DNA from 2 places in the Hydrogenophaga sp. PAMC20947 genome. Region 2 is predicted to be linked to the other one. Evidence: predicted binding sites of a transcription regulator. Region 2 holds the regulator's gene; the other holds the start of a gene.

Region 1 (9,706 bases), 890 kb from region 2:
CCGGTGCGCGCGTGCTCGCCAACTGCCCCACCAGCATCGTGGTGCACGGCATGGCCTTGAACATCACGGTGCAGAGCTTTGATGCCCATATGGATTTCGGTCTCATGGCCGACGCGGCCGCCATGCCCGACGTGAAGTCGCTGGCCCAGGCGCTGGAGACGGCCCTGGACGAACTGCGTGCGCTCCCCCAGCCTGCGGCCGCAACGACCGCGCCATCGCCGATGCCCACCAAAGCCCGCCGTACCGCCTCAAAGCGGGTGCCGGTCAAAGCCCCCGAGACCGTGCGCAAAGTGTCACGCAAGCGACCCAGCACGAGGGACAGCGCACCCGTCTCCAAGGCGCGCAGTCGTTAATATGGTTTCATGGTTTCAACTTTTTGCGCACGCATGAGTCAACGTTTCCACCCCATGTCCAACCCAGAGCCCCCGGAACACGACAACACCAGCCTGCACCTGGTGCCACCCGGCCTGGGGCTGCTGTTGCTCGAGGCCCGCGCGCCCTGGGAAGCCTTGGCGCTGGCGGCGGTCTCGCCCTGGCTCTCCAAGATGCCCTCGGGCGACGGCCACGCTGTGCTGGTGTTTCCCGGCCTGGGCGCCGCCGACATCAGCACGGCAGCGCTGCGCCGCTTCCTCAAGCAACACGGTTACCAGCCACACGGCTGGAAACAAGGCGTGAACCTCGGTCCGCGCGAAGGCGTGCTGGAAGCTTGCCGGGCGCGCATCCAGGCGCTGCACCAACAGCATGGCGGCAAGATCAGCCTGATCGGCTGGAGCCTGGGCGGTATTTACGCACGCGAGATGGCCAAGGAAATGCCCGACCTGGTGCGCTGCGTCATCACGCTGGGCACACCGTTCACGGGCCACCCCAAGGCCACCAACGCCTGGCGTTTCTATCAGATGGTGAGTGGCCAGCACCCGCACGACCAAGACCTGCTGTCGGAGGTGCGCAAGCCACCACCCGTGCCGACCACGTCGATCTACAGCAAGAGCGACGGCATCGTGGCCTGGCAATGCAGCATCAACCCGCCACGCCACGCCCACACGGAAAACATTGAGGTGCACGCCAGCCACATCGGCATGGGCATGAACCCGATGGCCATGTACGCCATTGCCGATCGGTTGCGCCAGGACCCGGCGCATTGGATGCGCTTCGATGTCAAAGGTGCACGCCGCTGGTTTTTCAAAGTGGCGCACCAGCCAGAGGCGATGACGCAATGGTATTGATGTTGCCCCCACGCTCCACCGCTGCAGGCATGACCCCCACGCTCCACCGCTTCGCGGGTCGCTGCCCCCGAGGGGGCTGGGCCTGCCTTGGGGCGGCCCGGCGGCTGGCCCGGTGACCCCCACGCTCCACCGCTTCGCGGGTCGCTGCCCCCCGAGGGGGCTGGGCCTGCCTTGGGGCGGCCCGGCGGCTGGCCCGGTGACCCCCACACTCCACCGCTTCGCGGGTCGCTGCCCCCCGAGGGGGCTGGGCCTGCCTTGGGGCGGCCCGGCGGCTGGCCCGGTGACTCCCACGCTCCGCCGCAGCGTGGGTCACACTTTGCAGCACTGAAACATGCAAGTTAAAGCCAACGGCCTGCACATCGAGGTGGACGACCAGGGCCCTCGTGAGGGGCCGGTGGTGATGCTCATCATGGGTCTGGGCATGCAACTCATCGCCTGGCCTCAAGCCCTGGTGCAAGGCTTGCTGGAGCGCGGATTTCGGGTGGTCCGCTTCGACAACCGCGATATCGGCCTGAGCCAGGGCTTTGACCATGCGGGCGTGCCCAACATGGCGCTGGCCGGCCTGCGCCATGTGCTGCGCCTGCCGCTGCGCACACCCTACACCCTGAGCGACATGGCACAAGATGCCCTGGGCGTGCTGGACGCGCTGGGCATACAACAGGCCCATGTGTGCGGTGCCTCCATGGGCGGCATGATCGCTCAGCACCTGGCTGCCAGCGCGCCGCAGCGCGTGGCAAGCCTCACGCTGATGATGACGACCAGTGGAGCGCGCTCATTGCCCCAGCCGCGCTGGGCCGTGCGGCGCGCACTCATGTCCCGCCCCATGGGCTCGGGCGCCCATCACGCCGTGGACTGGATCGTGCGTGTTCTGCGCGTCATCGGCAGCCCGCAATTCCCGTCGGACGAACGGATCGTGCGTGAGCGCGCCCTGGCCTCGGTGCAGCGCGCCTGGCACCCCGCCGGTTCTGCGCGCCAGCTGCTGGCGGTGGTGGCAGACCGTGACCGCACGCCGCTGCTCTCCCGCATCACGGCGCCCACGCGCATCGTGCACGGGGTCGACGATCCCCTGGTACCCGTGACCTGTGGCCGCCAGCTGGCGCAGCACATTGCCCATGCTGAAACCGACTTCATTCCCGGCATGGGACACGACCTGCCTGAGGCCCTGCTGGAACGCTTTGCACAAGGCATGGCCGACCTTGCCGGGCGCAAACCTGGCTGAGTACCCAGGCCGCAACGGCCGCGTGTTCTAAAACAGCTCTTGCTGCGGGCACAACGCCGATGGCTGGAAACGCGACAAATCCAGCGCATGGCGCTCGCGCTGGTAGCCCAGGCGGTCACAGGTCTTCACAAAGCGCTGGCGCAACAGGTCGGCCCAGATGCCTTGGCCTTTCATGCGAGCGGCAAAATCTGCGTCGTAGTCTTTGCCACCGCGCATGTCCTGTATGCGCGCCATCACGCGCTCAGCGCGATCGGGGTAATGCAGCCCAAGCCACTGCCGGAACATGGGCGCCACCTCCCAAGGCAGGCGGATGACCTGGTAAAAAGCGCGGCGCGCACCAGCCTCATATGCAGCCTCCAGCACGCGCTCCATGTCGTCATTGATGAAAGGAATCTGCGGCGAAACACTCACACCCACTGGAATACCTGCCTCGGCCAGTGTGCGGATGGTGCGCAAGCGCCGGTGCGGCGCGGCAGCCCGTGGCTCCAGGATGCGCGCGAGCTTCGCATCCAGCGTGGTGATGCTCACATAGACCGCTGCGAGGTTCTCTGCGCCCATGGGCGCCAGCAGATCGATGTCGCGCTCCACGCCGCTGCCTTTGGTCACGATGGCCAGCGGGTGGCGCGCGGCGCTCAGCACGTCCAGCGCAGCCCGCGTGAGCCGCAGCTCCCGCTCAACCGGCTGGTAAGCGTCGGTCACGGTGCCGATCGCGATCAGCTCGGGCTGGTAGCGCGCATGCGTGATCTCGGCGCGCAACACGGCGCCGATATTGCGCTTGGCTATCAGCCGGGTTTCAAAGTCCAGACCCGGCGAAAGGTTGAGGTAGCTGTGGCTCGGGCGCGCATAGCAGTAAATGCAGCCATGCTCACAACCCCGGTAAGGGTTGAGCCCCAGGTGAAAGCCGATGTCGGGCGAATCGTTGCGGGTGATGACGCTGCGCGCGTCTTCAAAAGTGACTTGAGTGGCCTGCGGCTCACCAGCGGCCACCTCGGCCTCCCCCCAGCCGTCGTCAAAGGCCGAACGCTCATCACGCTCGAACCGGTGCGGCTGACGGTGGGCCACACCCCGGCCTTTAACAAACTGCAATGGAATGAAAAATTCGCTCATCCGACGTACTGTATATAAAATCAGCTCCACTAGCCCGCCGCCGATCGAACAGATCAGGAAAAAATGAAAGCGGCCCACCACAGATGAGCAAATCCTGCATGGGCAACCCACAGAACCCCGGGCCGCTCGGCGTTTGTCCAGGCGGGAACACGTCCGTTTCCCTTTCGGTTCACAATACTTTGCTGAGCCCGACCCTCAGAGCTTCCCGGCCCCCTGGTGAGGCGTCGCAAGCGAACATTTGCCCCAGCGAGAGCAGTTTTGCCGCATATGCAACCCCACAGCCCTGCCATGGGTCCCTAAGGCGGTGAAAGGTGGACCGCTGCGGTCACGTTGCAGCTGACACTCCCCATGCCCGACACAGGCCAAGGCACACATGGCACGCGACAGCGCCTACAGGGCGCCAACCCGCGGCTTGGAAGCAGTCGCCCTGTCGTTGCGCCGAGATTGCCCAGCCCATTTCCACAACGACCCAACATGCAACCCATTTCCCCTTCCTCACCCCCCAGCGCCGACGCCATCGTCAGCGTGCGCGGCGTCAGCAAAACCTACGCCGGCGGCTTCCAGGCGCTCAAGCACGTGGACCTTGACATCCGCCGCGGTGAAATTTTCGCCCTGCTCGGCCCCAATGGTGCGGGCAAGACCACGCTGATCAGCCTGATCTGCGGCATGACCAATGCGACCGAGGGCACGGTGCTGGCCGACGGCCACAACATCGTGACCGACTACCGCGCCGCGCGCGCCACCATCGGGCTGGTACCGCAGGAACTGCACACCGACTCGTTTGAAACCGTGTGGGCCACGGTGAGCTTCAGCCGCGGCCTGTTTGGCAAGCCCGCCAATCCGGCGTTGATCGAAAAGATCCTGAAAGACCTCTCGCTCTGGGACAAAAAAGACACCAAAATCCTGGCGCTATCGGGCGGCATGAAACGCCGTGTTCTGATTGCCAAGGCGCTCTCACACGAGCCCAAAATCCTGTTCCTTGACGAGCCCAGCGCCGGGGTCGACGTGGAGCTGCGCCACGACATGTGGCGCCTGGTGCGCGAGCTGCGCGACGCCGGCACCACCATCATCCTCACCACCCACTACATCGAAGAAGCCGAAGACATGGCCGACCGCATCGGCGTGATCCGCAAGGGCGAGTTGATCCTGGTGGAAAACAAAGACGTGCTGATGCGCAAGCTCGGCAAGAAGCAGCTCACACTGACACTGCAACAGCCCATGGAACGCATCAACGACGCGCTGGCCCGCTGGCCCCTGCAGCTGTCCCCCGACGGCCAGCAACTCACCTACACCTTCGATACGCAGCAGGAAGACACCGGCATCGCCGCGCTCCTGCGCGCCCTGGCCGAACATGGCATCGACTTCAAAGACCTGCACTCCAGCGAAAGTTCGCTGGAAGACATTTTTGTCAGCCTGGTACACGACGACAGCCGCGATGAGAAAGCGCCCCAAGCATGATGAACCTCAACATCCACGGCATCCGAGCCATCTACATGTTCGAGATGAACCGCACCTTTCGCACCCTTGCGCAAAGCATCATCGCGCCCGTGTTGTCGACTTCGCTCTATTTCATTGTCTTCGGATCGGCCATCGGTTCGCGCATGGGCGACATCGGTGGCGTGAGCTACGGGGCCTACATCGTTCCGGGCCTGCTCATGCTCTCGCTGCTCAGTGAGAGCATTTCCAATTCGGCCTTCGGCATCTACATGCCCAAATGGTCGGGCACGATTTACGAGCTGCTGTCTGCCCCGGTGAACTGGGTTGAGGTGTTGCTGGGTTATGTGGGCGCGGCGGCCACCAAATCACTGGTGCTGGGCGCCTTGATCCTGCTCACTTCACGGTTCTTCGTTTCCTACGAAATCCAGCACCCGGTGTGGATGGTGGGCTTCATGATCCTCACCGCGATCACCTTCTGCCTCTTCGGTTTCATCATTGGCCTTTGGGCGGACAGCTTCCAGAAACTGCAGGTGATCCCGCTGCTGGTGGTCACCCCGCTGACCTTCCTGGGTGGCGCTTTCTACAGCATCAACATGCTGCCACCGTTCTGGCAGACCGTTTCCCTGTTCAATCCCGTGGTCTACCTGATCAGTGGTCTGCGCTGGGCCTTTTACGGACACGCCGACGTGCACATTGCCGTCAGCACCGGCATGACCCTGGGTTTCATGGCCATTTGCCTGACCGTGGTCTGGTGGGTGTTCAAAACGGGCCACAAGATCCGGCGCTGACTCGGTGTGGCCCGAATCGTCATGGTCTCAACGCCGGATGATGGCTGAGGCAGCTTTGCGCCTCATGCATAGAACCCAGGTACAGGCCGGGCCGCATCCGAGGGCAAGCCAAAGCCACCACACACCGACCACTTCCGCAAATCCCGGGACAGGCCACTGACTTCATGCAAGTGACAAATGCAACAGCCGATCCGGCCCCCAACGCCCCGCTGCCCGCTTCGCTGGTGTTTTTGCTCGCCAGCGGCGCCGGCCTCGCGGTGGCCACGCTGTATTACAGCCAGCCCATGCTCGGTGAACTGGGCGCCGACATTGGCGCGACCCCACGCACCATAGGCCTGGTGCCCACGCTCACGCAACTCGGCTATGCCCTCGGCATCTTGCTGCTCGCGCCGCTCGGCGACCGCTTCGACCGCCGCCGCATCATCCTGATCAAGGCCGCACTGCTGATGCTCGCCTTGGTCGCCGCCGCCACCGCGCCGTCCATGGGGGTGTTGCTGGTCGCCAGCCTGGCCATTGGCGTGCTCGCCACCATGGCGCAAGACATCGTTCCCGCAGCCGCCACGCTGGCACCCGAAGGCAGCCGGGGCACGGTGGTGGGCACGGTGATGACCGGGCTGCTGATGGGCATCCTCTTGTCGCGCGTGATCAGCGGCTTTGTGGCCGCCCACTTCGGCTGGCGCACCATGTTTGCTGTGGCGGCTGTGAGCATCGCGGGTATCGGCATCGCCGCATGGCGGGGCCTGCCCCGCTTCCAGCCCACCACCCGGTTGGCCTATGGCGCCCTGCTTGGTACCCTGGGCCACCTCTGGCAACGCCATGCCAAGCTGCGCCGCGCCACGCTGGCTCAGGGACTGCTGGCCGTCGGCTTCAGCGCCTTCTGGTCCACCCTCGCCGTGATGTTGCATGGCGAACCGTTCCACCTGGGCAGTGCGGCCGCCGGTGCGTTTGGTCTGGCGGGCGCTGCAGGCGCCCTCGCCGCCCCCATCGCCGGGCGCATGGCCGACCGGCACGGCCCTGAGTGGGTCACCCGCATTGGCAGCGCCCTGGCCACCGTCTCGTTCGCTGCCATGGCGCTGGCACCGCTGATGACGCCATCCGGCCAGCTGGTGCTGCTGGTGGTCTGCACCATCGGCTTTGACCTGGGAGTACAAGCCACGCTGATTGCCCACCAGACCATCGTCTACAGCATCGACCCGGCGGCCCGCAGCCGCCTCAACGCCGTGCTGTTTGTGGGCATGTTTCTCGGCATGGCCGCCGGCGCGGCGCTGGGCAGCCAGTTGCTGGCCGTCATGGGCTGGAACGGCGTGGTGGCGCTGGCCACAGCCACTGCGCTGGCCGCATGGATCACACGGATGTGGCGCCCACGGGTCACCCCCAACGCCAGCCAGGCCCTCTGAGCCGAGCAATACAGCCGAATATCAAGCCAAGGCAGCAGCGACCTGCTCACGCAATGCCGGCAACACCTCCACCTCGAACCAGGGGTGGTGCTTGAGCCAGCCATTGTTGCGAGGGCTGGGGTGCGGCAAGGGGATCACCCCAGCGCCGTGAGTGCGCCAGTTTTGCACGGCGTCGGTCAAAGAGCCTTTGTGTTCAGGCAAGTGATACGCCAGAGCGTACTGCCCGATCACCAAGGTCAGCTGCACCTGCGGCATGCCGGCCAGCAAAGGCGATCGCCACCGGGGGGCGCATTCGGGGCGCGGCGGCAAATCGCCAGACCGACCGGTGCCCGGATAACAAAAGCCCATGGGCAAGATCGCGCAGCAGCACGGATCGTAGAAGGTATCGCGGGACACACCCAGCCAACGGCGCAGGCGCTCACCGCTGGCGTCGTCAAAGGGAACGCCCGAAGCGTGGACCTTGCGGCCCGGCGCCTGGCCTGCGATCAGGATGCGAGAAGCTTCGTGGGCTTGCAGCACGGGGCGCGGTCCCAATGGCAAAAACGGGGCACAAAGCGCACAGGCCCTGACCTCTTGCAACAAGGCAGGCAGGCTGGGCGATGGCGCCCCTGTAGAAAGACCGGTGGACATGCGGAACTTGTTTCAGCGAACGCTTAACGCTTCACTGTAGCGCTCGCCAAGGCCGTGTCAACTGACCACCGGTCTCTCTCCGGCCCCATCCAAGTCCGATCAGCCTGGATCAGGCCCGATGTGGCGCCAACGTTTTGCTGTAGAGCGAAGCACCGGCGATGTCTTTCAAGGTCACTGTCATGGCGCGCGTCTTGGCGTCGATGTCCACCTGGCCAAAAAACTGCATGCCGCTGCTGGGCGGGGCGTTGGGTGCTTCGGGGGCTTTCTGGTACATCACCTGCAAGCCAAATGTGCCATCGGCAGCGTTGGGGCCAAAGCCCCCGGCATTGAGCGGGCCCGACACAAATTCCCAGAAGGGCGCGAAATCGTTGAACTGCGCTTTGGCGGGATCGTAGAAGTGGGCGGCGGTGTAGTGCACGTCGGCCGTCAGCCAGACCACGTTCTGGATGCCAGCCTGCTTGATGGCGCGCAGCAATCCGGCGATCTCCAGCTCGCGGCCTTTGGGCCCACCGTTTTCACCGTTCGCAATGGCTTCCCACTTCTTTCCATCGGGCACATGCAGGCCAATCGGCATATCGGCCGCGATCACTTTCCAGACCGACTGGGAGCGTTTCAGGCCATCGAGCAGCCAGGCCACTTGGGGGCGGCCCATGAAGGTGGTGGTGTCGCTCTCGGCGGTCTGCAGGTTGTCGGTATTGGGGCCACGGTAGCTGCGCATGTCCACCACAAACAGGTCCAGCAGCGGTCCCTGGGGCAGGTGGCGGTAGATCCGCTCCGACTCCACATCGGCGGTGCGGCGGATGGGCGCGTACTCGTGGAAAGCCTTGGTGGCCCGCGCCACCAGCAAAGGCACGTTCTTTTCCGTGTAACGGTTGTCGTCGCTCAGGTCTTTGGAATCCGAGTAATTGTTGACCACCTCGTGGTCGTCCCACTGCCAGATCTGCGGCACATCGGCGGCCATGCGGCGCACATTGGCGTCCATCAGGTTGTAGCGGTAGCGGCCCCGGTACTCGTTCAAGGTTTCAGCCACCTTGCTCACCTCTTCGGTCACCACGTTGTTCCACAGGCTGCCGTCGGCCAGTTTCACTTCCGCGCTGATCGGGCCATCGGCATAGATGGTGTCGCCGCTGTGCAGGAAAAAGTCGGGGTTGGTCTTGCGCATCTGCTCGTAGATCTTCATCCCGCCCCAGGCCTCGTTGATGCCCCAGCCCTGGCCGGCCGTGTCGCCACTCCACACAAAGCGCACATCGCGACTGGCGCGACCCGCCCTGGCCGCTGGCGGCAGGCGCAAATGCCCCTGCGCGGCTTCGGACAGCACCCGCTCGTTGTGCAAATCCTGCAAGACCACGCGGTAAAACACGTCCTGTCCCGCAGGCAGGCCGCTCAGGTCCACACGCCCGGTGAAGTCGGTGTCTTCAAGCATGTGGGGGCCGCGCACCCGGGTGGCGTTGGCGAAGCTGGCGGTGGTGGACCAATCGAGCCACAGACGGGCCGGGCGGTCACTGCGGGTCCAGATCACGGCGCCATCGGCCTTGGGGTCTCCGCTTTGAATGCCGTGGGGCATTTGTGGCCGCATGCCATCGCGGGTCACCACAGCCGGCGCCGTGCCCTGCGCCCACACCTGCGAGGCCGGGGCCACCACGGCACCACCCACCAAAGCCCCTTGGGCCAGAAAAAGACGTCGATCCATGAAAAAACGCTCCAAAAAAAGAATGCAACAGGGCTGCATTCTTTTCGAGCGAGGTGTCAGGGGTGTGACGGACGGAGCGCTCAGGCCCAGTTCATCCTGGTTTCCCCCATTCGAACAGGTCCGGGCTCAGGGAATGTCCTGGATATCAGGAAGCTCTGCCACTGCAGATTTGCGCCCGACGTCATAGGCTGTCATGACCTGAACGGCAATCAGGT
Region 2 (9,706 bases):
TTGCCCCGGAGCCCATGCCCGAGGGCCGCCGCCGGAGACAGCGGCTTCGACATTGAAACTTCAATAAAAGGAATCCGATGAGACTGATCCTGTTGGGAGCGCCCGGAGCGGGCAAAGGCACCCAGGCCACCTTCATTTGCCAGAAATATGGCATCCCTCAGATTTCAACCGGTGACATGCTGCGCGCGGCTGTCAAAGCGGGTACCCCGTTGGGTCTGCAAGCCGACGGGGTCATGAAGTCGGGTGGACTGGTCAGCGACGAGCTCATCATCAACCTGGTCAAGGAACGCATTGCGCAGCCTGACTGCGCCAACGGATTCCTGTTTGACGGTTTTCCACGCACCATTCCTCAGGCCGACGCCATGAAGGCCGCAGGCGTCAAGCTCGACTACGTGCTGGAAATCGATGTGCCTTTCGAGGCCATCATCGAACGCATGAGCGGTCGCCGCTCACACCCTGCTTCGGGCCGCACCTACCATGTCAAGTTCAACCCACCCAAAGTGGAAAACGTGGATGACGAAACGGGAGAGCCCCTGATCCAGCGCGCGGACGACCAGGAAGAAACCGTCAAAAAGCGCCTGGAGGTGTACAGCGCCCAGACCCGCCCACTGGTGGACTACTACAGCGAATGGGCTCAAAAAGAAGCGGCCGCAGCGCCCAAGTACCGTGCCATCAGCGGCATCGGCAACGTGGAAGAGATCACCGGTCGCGCCATGGAAGCCTTGGCACACTGACCCTGCCCAGCACTTTGCGGTCAAAAAGCCCGGTTTTGAACCGGGCTTTTTTGTGGCCACGTCAAAGAGAGTCTTCGGCCATCAAATCCAAAGCCAATGCCAGCCTGGCCTTGACCGGCGACAACCCCGCCGAATCCGGAAAGCTTGAACGCACGCCCGGGATCACCCTTCCACGCGCACAACGGGTGGCCCTGACCACCCTCACACCGCTTGCCTGGGCCTGCAACAACGCCTTCTCAAGTGCAACATGGACCGTGCCGTTGCCCGTCGCGGCCACCACGATGCCGCGAACCCTGCGGGTGGGATCCTGCTCAGCCAGCATCAGCAAGCCCTCAACAACCGCCCCATCGCTGTCGGCATGGCTGGTGATCACGGCCACTCGAGGCAAAACAGCGGCAGACGCGACGCGGTCAAGCTGAAACCTGTTCACCACCGCACCACCCTGAGCCGGAGGCAAACCATGAAACCAGCGCACGCCCCCCTCTTCCACGCACCCCATCGGCCCGGCATCGCCTGAGCCAAAGGCATCCAGGCGGTAGCTGTGCACTTTCGCCACGTGTTCAGCCCGATGCACCTGTCCCGCACACACCACCACCACGCCCACCAAGTCTTCACTCCCGGCGACGGCAACAGCGTCGAGCAAGTTCTGGGGGCCATCGGGCACCATCGCCGTGGCCGGCCGCATCGCACAGGTCATCACCACCGGCTTGCGGGGCTGCAGCACCGATTGCAGAAACCAGGCTGTTTCCTCCAGCGTGTCAGTGCCATGCGTGATCACCACGCCTTGCACCTCAGCACGCTCCAGGTGGTGCGCCACCCGCAAGGCCAGCTGGCGCCAGATGGCAAACGTCATGTCCTTGCTGTCCACCTGCGCTATCTGCTCAGCCTCCAGCGCGAGCCCAGCCAGAGGCGGCACAGCCGCCAGCAAATCGGACACCGCCACCTCGCCAGCCACATAGCCGACGTTGTCCGCCATCGCCGTCGCGCGCCCGGCGATGGTCCCGCCTGTCCCGAGAATCACACGAATGGAAGCCTTCTTTGTTTGAACCACTTGCCAAAACCTTAAAACTGGCTAAAAATACAGTCACTGGATAAGAAAACAGCTTGCTGATCCGTCCAGTATCCGTTGATGACCCATACCGATGGGTAGCAACCCACTTGATTCACGAGGCAGCCATGAACGACGCCCCTTTTCACGCTCCCAAGCTCACCGCCCGCCAGCAACAGATTCTGGAACTCATCCAGAACGCCATTGCACGCACCGGTGCTCCGCCAACGCGCGCAGAGATTGCCAGTGAGTTGGGATTCAAATCGGCCAACGCGGCCGAAGAGCATCTGCAAGCCCTGGCCCGAAAGGGTGTGATCGAACTCGTGAGCGGCACCTCGCGGGGCATCCGATTGCGCAGCGAAGACCTTCGCCACATCAATGACTCCCGGGGCCGCCAGCTTACACTGCCGCTGCCGAGTCTGACCCAGCTGATGCTGCCTCTGATCGGGCGAGTGGCGGCGGGCTCACCCATCCTGGCGCAGGAGCATGTCGACCAGACCTATCAGGTAGAGCGCAGCCTGTTCCAGCAGCAGCCCGACTACCTCCTCAAAGTGCGCGGCATGTCCATGCGCGATGTCGGCATCATCGACGGTGACTTGCTCGCTGTCAGGGCCACCAAAGAAGCCAAAAACGGCCAAATTGTGGTCGCACGTCTGGGCGATGACGTCACCGTCAAGCGCTTCATGCGGCGCGAACAATCGATCGAGCTGCTCGCCGAAAACCCCGACTACAAAACCATCGTGGTCGAGCCGGGCGAAGCCTTCGAAATCGAAGGACTGGCCGTCGGATTGATCCGAAACAGCTTCCAGAACTGACCAGCAACGGTCTGTATCGCTCCCGCGGGTGGCGGGCGTTTGGTTCGGTGCGCCCAAAGTGCACCAACACAACCCCGTGAGAGCGCAAATTCATCAATCCTGCCTGTGTTCAACCCCCTTCACGGAGTTATTCATGGGAATCCGATTCAACACCAACACCTGGCGCGCCCCTCTGCAGTTGATTGACTGCTGGTTACCGCTGCAACCTTCACGCACAGCCTCGCCTCGCACCGTACCCCTGTTTTTGCAGCAGTTTGCCCGCGCAGGCTGGCTCAAGCCTGCTGGCACGCCGAGAACACCGGTCAACCCCTGCCCTTCATCCGCCTCGCGCCAGGTCGCCAGCACGCAGTCCCACCCCCGCCATGTCAGGGTGCACAGCGTGCCCGACTTGAGTCGATCCACACAGGCCTTGGGCGGGCGCCTCGCGTTGTCCGGTCGCATCGGTGACGTGTGTGCCGAACTCGATCGGCTCGCTGCCTTGGAGCATCCAACGGGCCACAACAGACCTGCGGTCGCGTGATCCTGCGCCCAGGGTGCAGCAACTGCCAAAGGAGGCTCCAGACGGGTGGTGCATGAGGGCACAATAGTGGACATGAATATTGTGATTCTCGACGACTATCAAGACGTGGTCCGCAAGCTGGCCTGCGCCGAAAAGCTGGAGGCCTATCCGGCCAAGGTGTTCACCAACACGGTGAAGGGCGTAGGACAACTGTCGATCAGGCTAAGGGATGCCGATGTCCTGGTCCTGATTCGGGAGCGAACACAAATCACCCGACAACTCGTCGAAAAATTGCCACGACTCAAGCTGATCGTGCAAACCGGCCGCGCCGGTGCGCACATCGATATCGCTGCTTGTACCGAGCGGGGCATCGCTGTGGCCGAGGGCACCAGTTCGCCCGTGGCCACTGCCGAGTTGACCTGGGCATTGATCTTGTCCTCCATGCGCCGCATTCCACAATATGTTTCCAGCTTGAAACATGGAGCCTGGCAACAATCGGGGCTCAAGGCGTCGTCCATGCCGTCCAACTTCAGCCTGGGTATGGTGCTCAGCGGCAGAACACTGGGCGTGTGGAGCTACGGTCGCATCGGCAAGCTTGTCGCAGGCTACGGGCGCGCTTTTGGCATGCGTGTGGTGATCTGGGGCAGCGAGCGTTCGCGCACTGAAGCAGCGGCCGATGGCTTTGAAATTTCGCCCAGCCGCGAAGCCCTCTTCGAAATCGCTGACGTGCTCAGCCTGCACCTGAGGTTGGCAGAGGGCACCTTGGGATGTGTGTCTCTGGAGGATTTGTCGCGCATGAAGCCCACAGCCTTGCTCGTCAACACTTCACGCGCCGAACTGATCGACAACGATGCCCTGCTCGCCGCGCTCAACCGCGGTCGCCCGGGCATGGCCGCCATCGATGTCTTCGAATCGGAGCCTATTTTGCAAGGCCACGCTCTTTTGCGCCTGGAAAACTGCGTGTGCACGCCCCACATCGGCTTCGTCGAACTCGACAACTACGAAAAGTTGTTCAGCAGTGCCTTTGACAGTGTGGTGAGCTACATCAATGGAGCCCCCACCAACATCGTCAACCCAGGTGCGCTACAAGTGCGGCGCTGAGTTCTTTTTGCGAGGGGCTCAGGCCGACTCTTCCCCGCTCGCAGCGAGCAACCCCGGCTTGTTCACAGCCCCTCTCGCTCAGTTGTACCGAGCCCAAATCGATCCACGCAGAATTCATGCAACACCAATCGCTTCGAGCCTGTGTCCTGTGGGTTTCTCGGTTGCACAACACCCCATGACAAAGAAAAAGCCGGGCACTGCCCGGCTTTGAGACGACGCTGAGCACGGTCAGTCCGCCTTTTTCTCTCCGTCCAGATCCAGGTCGACCCCGGGCTCGTCGGGTGGCATGAAGTCAAGCACTTCAAAATCGATCAAGTTGCCCTCTTCTTGCACCGTACCCCGTGGGGGGGTGGGCTTGGAAGACGGCTCGACCGCCACAGGCACTTCGGGCAACGAGGCTTCAAAGGCCGACATTTCCGACAAAGCATCCAGATCAACGTCCAGACCCAGACGAGGCGAGGCGTGGGGGACGTCTTCTTGCGGCACAGTCTGCCCCGCCATGTCCGTCAATGCGCCGAATCCTGAAACCACCTTGCGAGGCGCCGCCGCTTTCAAGGGTTTGATGGCGGTGTGCTCAAAATCCACCTGCTCGGGCAACTCGGCTATGTCACGGCTGATCATTTCCTTGGCCACTGCGTGCAGCAACAACAACTCGCGATAGGCTTCGAGATCAAACACCTCGCCATCGGGATCGTTGGGCTCCTTGAAAATCGATTTTTCGATCACATCAAGCACACGGGGCTGCGGCCACAAGGCTTGAATACGGCCGAAGGCCGTTTCATACGACTCCAGGCCCTTGCTGTCATCGGAGTAGTTCTCAAACGGAGGAGCCCCCGCATTGAACTGGAGGTTGAATTCCTCGCGCAATTGTTCGTATTCGTCGTGCCGCCCCAGCTGGTGGTAAATGCGGAACAAGTCAAGATAAGCCAAAGCGCCAGGTTCCTGGCTTTCGGCCAAATGGCCCTTGAGCACGCCAATGGCCTGGTCGTATTCCCCCAGCGATACGAAGAAGTCCGCCTGTTGCTGTACATCGAACAGCTCTTCGGTCGCCACCGATCGCGACACGTAGGTCGAGGCGCCAGCGCCCCCGGCGCCAGACTTTGCCTGCCCACTGGAAGCGGGCACACCATCGATCAACGCCATGCTGGAATCGTGCAGCGACTGGTAATCGTCAAAATCTCCGTCGAGGTTGAGATCAATGTCGATGCCTTGAGGCTCTTCGCGGACCTCCAGCACGCCCGCCGAGGCGGCCGCGGCTCGAGCCGTCCGAGCCGGCTTGGTCGCACCGGCGTACCAGGCGCCGCGGTCATCGGTGGCCTGCTCGGCCTTGCGCCGGCGACTCAGCCACAACAGTGCCGCCAGGGACAGCAGAAACAGAGCGCCGAACACATAGGCCAGCCAGGTCATGTAGCGGGTGGAGTCGAGCTGGGACTTCATTGCCGTGATCGCAGCCCGGTCCTGCTTTTCTTGCTCACGCAGGCCTTTGGATTCTGCTTCCAGCACCGCCAGCTTTTGCGAATCCCTCAAAATCTCTTCTGGCGTGGCATTGATTGCTTTCCACAACAGGCCAGCCGCGGCGCGCTCTTCTTCAGAGGTTGTCGGCTCGCTCAGCATGGCCAGTGACAGCCTGAGCACTGGATCGCGCTCAATCGCCAAGCTCAGATCCACAGGATCCAGCTGCAGGCGCGGTGTTGCAGGTGGCGTGGCTTCGGGCGCCGGCTTGCGCACCACACTGGCAGGACGTGAGCGTTGGGGCTCGGGCTTCTTGCGGGTGGCGGCAGAAGCGGTGTTGGTGCCGCCCGATGCATCCCCGTCTGCGGAGACAGGATCGCGGTCGGAGCGCGACGCACGGGCATTTAAACGGGTCTCCGCAGCCAACGGCGGGAGTCTTACAGCAGGCAAGGTGCTGGGAATCAAAGCACCGCCAGCGGCCAGCGGCTCACTGATCGGATCGGCAAGAAGCACGAAGCGGCGCGAAAAGGGAGCCGAGCAACCCACCCGAACCACCACGGTCACGATCGGTTCGTTCACTGGCTGGGTGACCTGCACCCGCACCGATGCCTGGGCATCAGGAGCCGAGCGCTGCATCGACGTGCTGATCGCGCCCGAAGGAACGGCCACTTCGCCGTAAAGCACTTCCGACTGGATACAAAGCGAACCGGCTTCCTCGCCCGGGCCAAGCAATGCCTGTACTCTGACGTCCAGAGGTCGACCAAGAATGGCTGCGCCACTGTGACGGCCAAGCGTCGCAGCATGACTGCTCAGGGCAGTTGATAGCAAAATAGAGCCCACCAAGATTTGGCGCACGTCAAGATCCCTTCATTCCTAGGTCGGAACATTTTGTCATAGCTTGACGCAATCCCTCCCCGAATAATACTTTTATATGCAAGCAATTTTCCCCTCAGTTGGCGTGATTGGTACCGGTGCCATGGGCCGGGGCATCGCGCAAATGGCTGCTCAGGCCGGTAGTGAGGTCCGGTTGTACGACGTACAGGCCGGTGCCGCTCAAGCCGCGAAGGACAGCCTTTGGAACACCTGGTCCAAACTGGTCGCCAAGAATAAGCTGGGCAGCGAAGAACAAACCGCTCTGATCAGCCGAATCAGCGTGATCGACAGCCTGCAAGCGCTTGAAGGCTGCGCGATGGTGATTGAAGCGGTGGTCGAACGGCTGGATATCAAACAACAGCTGTTTGCCGAGCTCGAGCCCATTGTCGGCCCTGACACCGTGCTGGCCACCAACACATCTTCGCTGTCCGTCACCGCCATCGCCGCTGCTTTGACCCACCCGGAGCGCTTCGCAGGTTTTCATTTTTTCAACCCTGTTCCATTGATGCGCGTGGTTGAAATCATCGCAGGACTCCGATCGAGCGCTGTTGTTTGCGAGCAACTCGCAGAATTTGCGAAACAGTTTGGGCATACACCGGTATCGGCACAAGACACCCCGGGCTTTATCGTGAATCACGCAGGGCGCGGTTACGGCACCGAAGCCCTGCGCGTGGTGGGGGAACGGGTGGCCGACTTTGCCACCATTGACCGCATCCTGCGCGACCAGATCGGATTCAAACTGGGCCCCTTCGAGCTGATGGACCTCACCGCACTCGACGTATCGCATCCGGTCATGGAATCCATCTACCGGCAGTACTTCGACGAGCCCCGCTACCGTCCCAGCGTGATCACGGCACAGCGTCTGGCTGGCGGTGTGCTGGGGAAGAAAACGGGCGCGGGCTTTTACCGCTACGAGCAAGGAGTGGCGCAAATCCCGCCCGAACCCGCCATACCAACGATCCCAAGCCTGCCTCCTGTTTGGGTATCACCCAAAGCGGCGAGGCGGACCGAGCTGTACCAGCTGCTCAAAACGCTGGGCGCCCAGATTGAAACAACGGCAGCGCCCTCCTCTGGCGCCCTGATCCTGGTGGCCCCCCTGGGCCTGGATGTGACAACGCTCGCCGCCGTCGAGCGCCTCGACGCCTCCCGCACCGTCGGCATCGACATGATGCTGGAAGACGCCTCCACGCGGCGCCGCGTGCTGGCAACCAACCCGGCCACGCGCATCGACATGCGCGACGCAGCGCACGCCCTCTTTGCCAAGGATGGAAAGGCCGTGAGCGTGGTTCGCGACAGCGGCGGGTTTGTGAGCCAGCGCGTGGTGGCAACCATCATCAATATCGCGGCTGACATGTGCCAGCAAGGCGTGTGCACCCCCAAAGACCTGGACCTTGCAGTCACGCTGGGCCTGGGCTACCCCGTGGGACCGCTGGCCCTGGGGGACCGCATCGGCCCCACCAATGTCCTCGAGATCCTGTTCAACATGCAAACCGTGTACGGTGACCCCCGTTACCGGCCCTCGCCGTGGCTGCGCCGCCGAGGCGCACTGGGCCTGAGCCTCGCGCATGAAGAAATCTGACGCCCTACCACCCCGATTCGGACACCCCCACACCGCATGAACGCCAGCCTCAAGAGCCACAGCCATGGTCAGACCATGGTCCTGACCATCAGCAACCCGGACCACCGCAATGCCCTCGGCCCCGATATCTATGCCGCGGGCGTCGAGGCGCTGAACGTTGCCGAAGGCAATGCCGAGATCCGCAGCGTCGTGATCACGGGGGAAGGCGCCCATTTTTGCGCGGGCGGAAACCTTCAGCGCCTGCTGGCGAACCGGCAGCAGCCTCCAGAAGTGCAAGTCCAGAGCATCGAGGGGCTGCACAACTGGATTGAAACCATCCGCGCATTTCCGAAGCCGGTGATCGCGGCGGTCGAAGGCTCTTGCGCAGGCGCCGGTTTTTCGCTGGCGCTGACCTGCGACCTGATTGTGGCGGCTCACAACAGCATCTTCGTCATGGCGTATACCAACGTGGGCCTGTCCCCCGATGGCGGTGCCAGCTGGAGTCTGATGCGCGCTTTGCCTCGCGCCACCGCGATGCAATTGCTGCTGTGCGGTGACCGCATTGAAGCGCAGCGCCTGCTGGATCTGGGGGTGATCTCACAGGTCAGCGGCACCGCCGAGGCATTGAACGACGCTTTGTCACTCGCCGAGCGTCTCGATGCGCGCGCGCCCAATGCACTGGCCAGCATCAAGGAACTGAGCAACGATGCATTGAGCAATACGTTGCATGCCCAACTGTCCGCCGAGCGCGACCATTTCGTGCGCAATCTGCACCACCGCAATGCAGGCGAAGGTATCAACGCATTCATGGAAAAAAGACCCGCGCAGTACCGCTGACCCAGATTTTCCGAAGACGTGGTGCCCTCTTACAGCCCGTACCCGGGACGCCTACGAGACATCTTGACCCCAACCCTGGTGCAGTGCCGCCGTCCCTGTGGCGACAATGACAGCACTCCCAGTCACTCATAAGACACACGATGGACGAACCAATTCTGACAATGGAAGAACGAGAGGCGATCAATGGTGGTCGCTGGTTCAACAGCCTTTCACCTTCACTCCGACACGACATACTTCGATGTGCTTACGTCAAGCGATTCAAGGACGGCGATCTGATCGTTGCCCGCGGCGACCCACCCTCCGAATGGATAGGGGTGGCCAAGGGGGCCGTGCGCGTCAGCTCAACCTCGCTGTCGGGCAAGCAGATCACGCTGACTTACGTGGAACCCGGTGTGTGGTTTGGCGATGTGGCGATGTTCGACGGGGACCAGCGCACCCACGATGCGTATGCCCACGGCCTCACGACACTGTTCTGCATCTCTCGCAACGATTTTCAGAAGGTGCTGGCCTCACACGTAGAGCTCTACGAAGCACTGATGCGTTTGCAGGCCCGGCGCATTCGAACGCTGTTCGGCCTGGTGGAAGACCTCAACACCCTGCCATTGCGCGCTCGCCTGGCCAAACAGCTGTTGCACCTGGTGCGCAGCTACGGGGTGCCCTGCCTGGCAGATGGCAGCGAGATGCGCATCGGGCTGCAGCTGGCGCAAGAGGAATTGGCCCAGTTGCTGGGAGCCTCGCGACAGCGCGTGAACCAGGAACTCAAATCGATGGAGCGCGAGGAAGCGATCC

Evidence for each region. The regulator LexA, encoded in region 2, represses DNA repair genes until DNA is damaged. The targets are predictions, from matches to a motif close to ACTGTATNNNNATACAGT.
Region 1: E5678_RS00275 (PA0069 family radical SAM protein) is a predicted target of LexA. The motif match lies at 3,557-3,574, and genes of this name have one in related genera.

Annotation. Positions count from the first base shown of each region.
Region 1 is NZ_CP039252.1:51,400-61,105, reverse strand. Features, by position in the region: gene E5678_RS00295 (wax ester/triacylglycerol synthase family O-acyltransferase) at 1-353, shown strand, start outside; gene E5678_RS00290 (alpha/beta fold hydrolase) at 387-1,223, shown strand; gene E5678_RS00280 (alpha/beta fold hydrolase) at 1,555-2,442, shown strand; gene E5678_RS00275 (PA0069 family radical SAM protein) at 2,470-3,549, opposite strand; gene E5678_RS00270 (ABC transporter ATP-binding protein) at 4,024-5,007, shown strand; gene E5678_RS00265 (ABC transporter permease) at 5,007-5,774, shown strand; gene E5678_RS00260 (MFS transporter) at 5,939-7,171, shown strand; gene E5678_RS00255 (uracil-DNA glycosylase family protein) at 7,193-7,801, opposite strand; gene E5678_RS00250 (alkaline phosphatase D family protein) at 7,911-9,491, opposite strand; gene E5678_RS00245 (single-stranded DNA-binding protein) at 9,618-9,706, opposite strand, start outside.
Region 2 is NZ_CP039252.1:942,343-952,048, reverse strand. Features, by position in the region: gene adk (adenylate kinase) at 78-734, shown strand; gene E5678_RS04335 (asparaginase) at 796-1,785, opposite strand; gene lexA (transcriptional repressor LexA) at 1,911-2,597, shown strand; gene E5678_RS04325 (hypothetical protein) at 2,731-3,117, shown strand; gene E5678_RS04320 (D-2-hydroxyacid dehydrogenase family protein) at 3,190-4,197, shown strand; gene E5678_RS04315 (tetratricopeptide repeat protein) at 4,426-6,381, opposite strand; gene E5678_RS04310 (3-hydroxyacyl-CoA dehydrogenase) at 6,581-8,101, shown strand; gene E5678_RS04305 (enoyl-CoA hydratase) at 8,138-8,917, shown strand; gene E5678_RS04300 (Crp/Fnr family transcriptional regulator) at 9,058-9,706, shown strand, end outside.